3 regions of the Bacillus sp. DJP31 genome follow, and region 3 is predicted to be linked to each of the others. Evidence: riboswitches for the same ligand, from Rfam matches in the RefSeq annotation. Region 3 holds a riboswitch; each other region holds the start of a gene.
The links. Region 3 has a riboswitch for S-adenosylmethionine ahead of mtnK (S-methyl-5-thioribose kinase). Riboswitches for the same ligand answer to the same signal wherever they lie in the genome.
Positions count from the first base shown of each region.

Region 1: it holds a riboswitch for S-adenosylmethionine, as region 3 does, so the genes downstream of both, ACOI1C_RS19675 (PLP-dependent aspartate aminotransferase family protein) here and mtnK (S-methyl-5-thioribose kinase) in region 3, are expected to answer to the same signal.
Region 2: it holds a riboswitch for S-adenosylmethionine, as region 3 does, so the genes downstream of both, metX (homoserine O-acetyltransferase MetX) here and mtnK (S-methyl-5-thioribose kinase) in region 3, are expected to answer to the same signal.

Region 1 covers NZ_JBMERO010000032.1:18,663-20,933, forward strand. The annotation lists gene ACOI1C_RS19670 (homoserine dehydrogenase) at 1-877, shown strand, start outside; SAM riboswitch class I at 883-989, shown strand; gene ACOI1C_RS19675 (PLP-dependent aspartate aminotransferase family protein) at 1,060-2,271, shown strand, end outside.
Region 2 covers NZ_JBMERO010000032.1:15,821-18,091, forward strand. The annotation lists gene ACOI1C_RS19650 (thioredoxin family protein) at 1-180, shown strand, start outside; gene ACOI1C_RS19655 (hypothetical protein) at 240-380, shown strand; gene ACOI1C_RS19660 (hypothetical protein) at 631-969, shown strand; SAM riboswitch class I at 1,125-1,240, shown strand; gene metX (homoserine O-acetyltransferase MetX) at 1,333-2,271, shown strand, end outside.
Region 3 covers NZ_JBMERO010000008.1:116,970-119,240, forward strand. The annotation lists gene ACOI1C_RS09840 (carbon-nitrogen family hydrolase) at 1-312, shown strand, start outside; SAM riboswitch class I at 434-626, shown strand; gene mtnK (S-methyl-5-thioribose kinase) at 844-2,043, shown strand; gene mtnA (S-methyl-5-thioribose-1-phosphate isomerase) at 2,036-2,271, shown strand, end outside.

The sequences.
Region 1 (2,271 bases), on a different contig from region 3:
GGTAAATGGCATTTTAAAAGTGGAAGCCATTTTGAACGGAACGAGTAATTATATTCTCTCGAAAATGAGGAAGGAAAAAGCTAACTTTGATGATGTTTTAAAAGAAGCCCAGGAGCTTGGGTACGCTGAAGCAGATCCTTCGAACGATGTTTTAGGAACAGATGCTTTTTATAAGCTCATGATATTAAGTAACCTTATTTATCAAGAGCAACCCAGTTGGGAGGATGCAGTTAAAATAGGTGTTAACCAAGTGTCGACAAGCGACCTATTGCTTGGAGAAAAGCTGGGACTTCGCTTAAAGCTACTGGCAACTTTGCAAATGCACAATGAAGAAATCACTGCTGAAGTCAAACCTACATTTGTTGGAGCAGAACATCCTTTATACAATGTTGAAGGTGTGAACAATGGAATTGTTATTACAACAGATTTAGTGGGAACAATTCTTTTACAAGGTCCTGGGGCAGGTTCAAAGGCAACAGCTAGTGCAATGATAGAGGACTTGGTTTATATTCGACAGCAAGAAAAACCTAAAACCGAGCATTCACGGTCAAGCTACCATACACAGAATCAGCATGATGGCGCTCCAACATCCGTTTGGTTAGCAGTTATCGAAGAGACTACTTCAAAAGCCTTAAAAAACAATTATTCTATCTCAAGTAAATTAGATAAGTTCAACACTAAGCTTTTGCAAAGAGATGTGGTCAAGAACGAAACTGGATATGTTATTGCTAGTCTGCTTCAAGGCAAGGAGGAGAATGTACTAAATTATTTGCAAACACTTAAGCAAGAAAAATTAAGATTTTACCCAGTTTCAACAACCGGCTTTTCCATTCAAAGCCACGAGCATACGCCTAACCTGTTACAAACCACAATTTAATAGTCTTCTTATCAAGAGAGGTAGAGGGACTGGCCCTTTGAAACCCGGCAACCATTACATTCCGTGTAACTGGTGCTAATTCCAGCAGAGTTTTAATTCTGAAAGATAGGAAGGGGAAATTTGCTTAGGCATCCTCTTCTTAGATAGGGTGTTTTTATTTTATAAAATAATGAAATGGGGAAATGACTATGACAAATCATTCATACGGTTTAGAAACATTATTACTACACGGAGGCCATGCGCCAGATCCTACAACGGGATCACGTGCTGTTCCAATTTATCAAACTTCTTCCTATGTTTTTCACAGTACGGAACATGCACAACGATTATTCTCATTAGATGAGCCAGGAAACATCTACTCTCGTATTGGGAATCCAACGGTCGATGTGCTAGAGAAAAGAATTGCTCTTTTGGAAGAAGGGGTAGCTGCTGTTGCGACATCTTCAGGTCAGGCAGCGATCACTTTAACCATCTTCAATCTGGCACATGCAGGTGACGAAATTGTTGCAGCTACTAACCTTTATGGTGGAACGTATAATTTGTTTGCCGTCACGTTGCCAAAGTACGGCATTAAAGTTCATTTTGTAGATCCAACAGATCCAGAGAATTTCAGAAAAGCCATTACACCAAATACAAAGGCTGTTTTTGCTGAAACAATTGGTAATCCAAGTTTACAAGTTTTAGATATTGAGGCAGTGGCAAATATTGCCCATGAAGCTGGTATTCCATTAATTGTGGATAGCACATTTGCATCACCATCCCTTTGCAAGCCAATCAAGTGGGGCGCAGATATTGTCATCCACTCTGCTACAAAATGGATTGGAGGACATGGTACTTCAGTTGGTGGTTTAGTTATTGATGGAGGTCGTTTTAATTGGAATAGCGAGAAATTCCCTGGCTTTACGGAACCAGACCCGAGCTACAATGGCCTTGTTTATGCGAATGACTTTGGAACATTAGCCTTTATAACCAAATTACGCGTTCAATTACTTAGAGATTTTGGATCATGCTTAAGTCCATTTAATGCTTTCTTAATTTTACAAGGATTAGAAACACTTCAGCTTCGTATGGAGAAACATACGAAAAATTCTCTAGAAGTGGCCAAATATTTAGCTCAGCATCCAGCCGTTGAATGGGTAACGTATCCAGGACTTGAATCACATCCTACACACAACTTGGCAAAAAAATACTTAACAGATGGAGACGGGGCTGTTGTTGTATTTGGAATAAAAGGTGGCAGAGAAGCAGGAAAGACCTTTATCGACTCGCTATCGTTATGGTCACATTTAGCGAATGTTGGAGATGCTCGTTCTCTCGTGATTCACCCAGCTTCAACCACTCATCAACAGCTGTCACCTGAACAATTAAAGAAATCAGGAGTTACAGAAGAGCTT
Region 2 (2,271 bases), on a different contig from region 3:
GAATTAGTACCTCATTTGCCGATAAAAAAAGTGAATCTTAATTATATACCAAAGATCTCAGAACAATTGGAGATTCAAAGTGTACCATGTCTTTTGCTATTTAAAGAGGGACAATTAAAAAAGAGAATATTTGCGTTTCAATCGGTTGACTTTCTGTATACAGAACTGAAAAACATTTGAAAGTACTTGTAGATTACTTATTATGAAATTTCCTCACTTCGAATGTTCAACAAGAAATTATTCACCTTAAAATAAACAAAGGCTGGAAAGAGAAGGAGATAGCAAGTTTTCTAATTATGAGCGCGGGTAAGGTTAAAATCAACATGTTTCGAGCAAGAAAGCATTTGAAAACAAGGTTTCACCAACAATTTACAGCATAGAAGGGCATTCACCAATTTTGGTGGATGCTTTTTTCCTTTTCTATTGGAATTTGTTAAGTAATCGTTCAATCTGTCAAACCTTCTGTAAGTCCTGCCTAATTTTCTCAACAAATGACATATTTCTCAGGAAATAAACAGAAATATGTATGATTATGTATTTCTCTTAATAAACTGTCGAACGATAAATAAAGGTAGTTCAATTCAATCTGTGGAATTCACTAAGTAGAATAAAAACGGGAGTGAGAGTTACATGATTGAGCTACTTAAAAGATTTTCTGCGGTTGTTTTAAATGAACCACATCTGAAACCAGTTCTTCCACAGGAAGCAATGATCATTTGTTTTCAATATGATTACAATCTCCTATATCTTCAAATTTCAGCTAGCCATTGTAAGGTTTATAAAAGTTGTCATGATCAAATTGACATTTTGATTAAGGGTAATTCGGATTCAGTAAATCTCATCATCACCGGGAAGGAAAGATTAAGAAAGCTGGAGTCTAGAAGTGAAATAAAAATCACCGGGAAATTTAAGGATATATTAGTAGTAGAGACCCTATTTTGTCTATGTGAGAAAAGACTTTCAGCATAATTAATAAATAGGTGCATACAATTCTTATCAAAACAGATTATAATTCGATGGTTTAAAATTTTCAAAAAATAGTTTGACAGGTAAAAAAGAGCTGTGATATAGTCAATTCATAGCAATGATGAATTAGCAAGCTGAAGCGTTAATTGAATAGAGTTTTCTTATCCAGAGTGGTGGAGGGTCTGGCCCTATGATACCCGGCAACCGATTTTCAAGTTTACTTGAAAACACGGTGCCAATTCCTGCAGAGTGTAAAAACTCTGACAGATAAGAAGAGATGAATGTATACTTTCACCCTCTTCTTATTGAAGTGGGTTTTTTTAATGGGGATTTTTAAAACGTACAATTAGTTTAAGGGAAGGAGTCATGCAGAAGGTGAAGGAAGAAATAGCGTCTGAATATGGCGAAATTAATATAGGGGACTTTACAACCGAGCTTGGCATTACCATTCCAGATGTCTACATTGCATTTGAACGAATTGGTCATAAAACTTCTCCCGTCATCCTTGTATGTCATGCCTTAACGGGTAATCAGTTTTCGGTCGGAACAAGGGATCAGCCTGGATGGTGGTCTGGACTCATTGGTGATGGGGGATATATTGATACAACTAAATGGCAAGTGATTACGATGAATGTACTTGGAGGCTGTAATGGGACATCAGGTCCTTTAAGCCTTGATGGAAATGGGAATCCTTATAGATCTTCTTTTCCGTTTGTGACAGTTAGGGACATTGTGAACAGTCAATACCAAGCATTGGAAAAGTTGAATATCCATAAGGTTCATGCCATAATCGGTGGCTCACTTGGTGGTATGCAGGTCCTTGAATGGGGAATTCTTTATCCCGAATTTGCGAAGACTTTGTTTCCGCTAGCGACTTCTCCCTACTTGAGTGATTTTGGAATAGCCTATAATTCAATTGCGCGTTATGCCATAACAAATGATCCGCGGTGGCAAAATGGAGAATATGAGGCCAATCCAGAGCTTGGTCTAAGTATAGCAAGGATGATTGGAATGATCTCTTACCGTTCAGCAGACTTATTCAATCAAAGATTTTCAAGAGAGGAACGGGATGGCTGGGGTGATCATCATCTGGAAAGTTCGTATCAAATTGACTCCTATTTAAAGTATCAGGGTGAGAAATTCTTAAAAAGATTTGATGCGAATAGCTATTTATATTTACTCAAGGCAATGGACCACCACAATATTGGTCATGAACGAGGAGGCTGGAAGCAAGCTTTAAAAGAGATTCGCTCGAAGGTCATCGCGATTAGTTATAAGAGAGATATCATTTATTCTAGTGAATTA
Region 3 (2,271 bases):
CATGCATTGGTTGGGGCGGAACTTTTATTTGTCGTTGCCGAATGGCCTCTCCCTCGCCTTGCTCATTGGCGCTCGTTATTAATTAGCAGAGCCATCGAGAATCAATGCTATGTTGTCGCGTGTAATCGGTCAGGTGCAGACCCAGCTAATGAATTTGCTGGACATTCAATGATTATAGATCCTTGGGGAGAAATCGTGGCTGAGGCTTCCGAGGATGATGAAATCCTACAAGGGATCATTGATATAGAAAAGGTACAACGCGTTAGAAATCAAATTCCTATTTTTGCTGATCGACGTCCTGAATTTTATTAAGTTAAAACTGTTGACAAAAGGTAGTGTAACTTGATATTATTTTCACCAAGTGGAAAATTTCAGAATACTTACTTTCCTAGAGTACTAAATTTTTTTTTACAAAAACTAAATATTGTTTGATCTCTTATCAAGAGTTGGCTGAGGGGAATGGCCCCGATGAAGCTGCAGCAACCGACCGTAATACCATTGTGAAATGGGGCGCATCAGTTTTAGCGCTTAGAGGTAGTTATAGCATTATAATAACGCTATCAACTTTAACTCTAGTAAGGCACGGTGCTACATCCACAGAAATATTCTTTTCTGGTAGATAAGAGGTGCGAAGCTTATGTCTTCAAGCCTCTTTCTTTTGAAAGAGGCTTTTCTATTTAAGAAAAGCCTCCAATCCAAAAAGCGTAAGCGCCCCGTTTAGACCCAGGCATAGCAAATGTTCTAAAAGGAAATAAAAGGAACAATCCCCTTTTATTTGAATCAAGTTATTTGACCTCAGGCGGTCTTGGTGCTGGAGCTAGATTAAAAATGGGAGGTAAAATCATGGCAGTTTCAAAGGAATTTATATATGAACCATTAACAGAAAGATCAGCAATCACTCTAGCAATCCGACTTCGGTTATTTGAAGATGGAGAAGTGTTAACTTGTTATGAAATTGGAGATGGCAATCTAAACCTTGTGTTTCGTGTTGTTGATCATGTTAATAGCAAGGGCATAATTATTAAACAAGCACTCCCCTATGCAAAGGTTGTCGGTGAAAGCTGGCCTCTTACTCTTCAACGAAATAAAATTGAGTGTCAAGCTCTCAAAATATTTAGTAAACATGTCCCAGGTCTAGTTCCTGATGTTCTTTATAATGACGAGGTGCTAGCCATTACTATTATGGAAGACCTATCTCATCTAGAAATTGCAAGAAAGGGACTTATTAATCGAAATGATTATCCTCTTCTTTCTCAACATATCGGAACATACTTAGCGAAGACACTATTTTATACTTCTGATTTTGCATTAGAACCATTGCAGAAGAAGCTGCTAGCTAAAGAATTCGTAAATCCAGAACTATGTAAAATAACAGAGGATCTTGTGTTCACTGATCCTTTCTTTAATCATGAGACCAATAATTTTGAATCAGCTTTAAAAGATGATGCGGAAAACCTTTGGAATGATCTTAGTCTTAAACTTGAGGTTGCCAAGCTAAAAAAGAAGTTCTTAACGAGTGGAGAATCACTTTTACATGGAGACCTTCATACAGGTAGTATCTTTGTAAGTCAAACTGAAACAAAAGTAATTGATCCTGAATTTGCTTTTTACGGCCCTATAGGCTTTGATATTGGTCAGTTTACAGCCAACCTCCTTCTTAATGCCCTGTCATTACCAGAGCAGGATCGGGATTCACTCTATCATCATGTAGCGAAAACATGGTATGTGTTTTCCACCACTTTCTCTACTCTTTGGAAAGAAGAAAGCCTTGAAGTTTACTCACGTATTGATGGATATTTAGAATTTACATTAAACCAGATTTTTGAAGATACGATTGGGTTTGCAGGATGTGAATTAATTAGACGTACGATTGGGTTAGCACATGTGGCAGATTTAGACGGGATTTCAAACGATGAGCTAAGAATTAGTGCAAAACGAAAAGCTTTATCACTAGGTAGTCAGCTTATTAAGAGTCGTCAAAAAATTCAATCCATTGAACAATTAATTGAAATCGTAAGGAGTGTACATGCAGAAAATGACTAAGACAGCAATCATTCCCCAATCTGTTCAGTGGAAAGATGATTATATCCTATTGTTAGATCAGCAAAAGCTTCCACTTGAGACAGTTTATATTGAGTTAAGAACAGTAAAGGACGTATGGGAAGCCATTTATACGTTAAAAGTAAGAGGGGCTCCAGCTATTGGAATTGCAGCCGCATTTGGGCTTGCTTTAGCCGCTAAAAGCTATGAGGATGTTAATTTAACTGCATT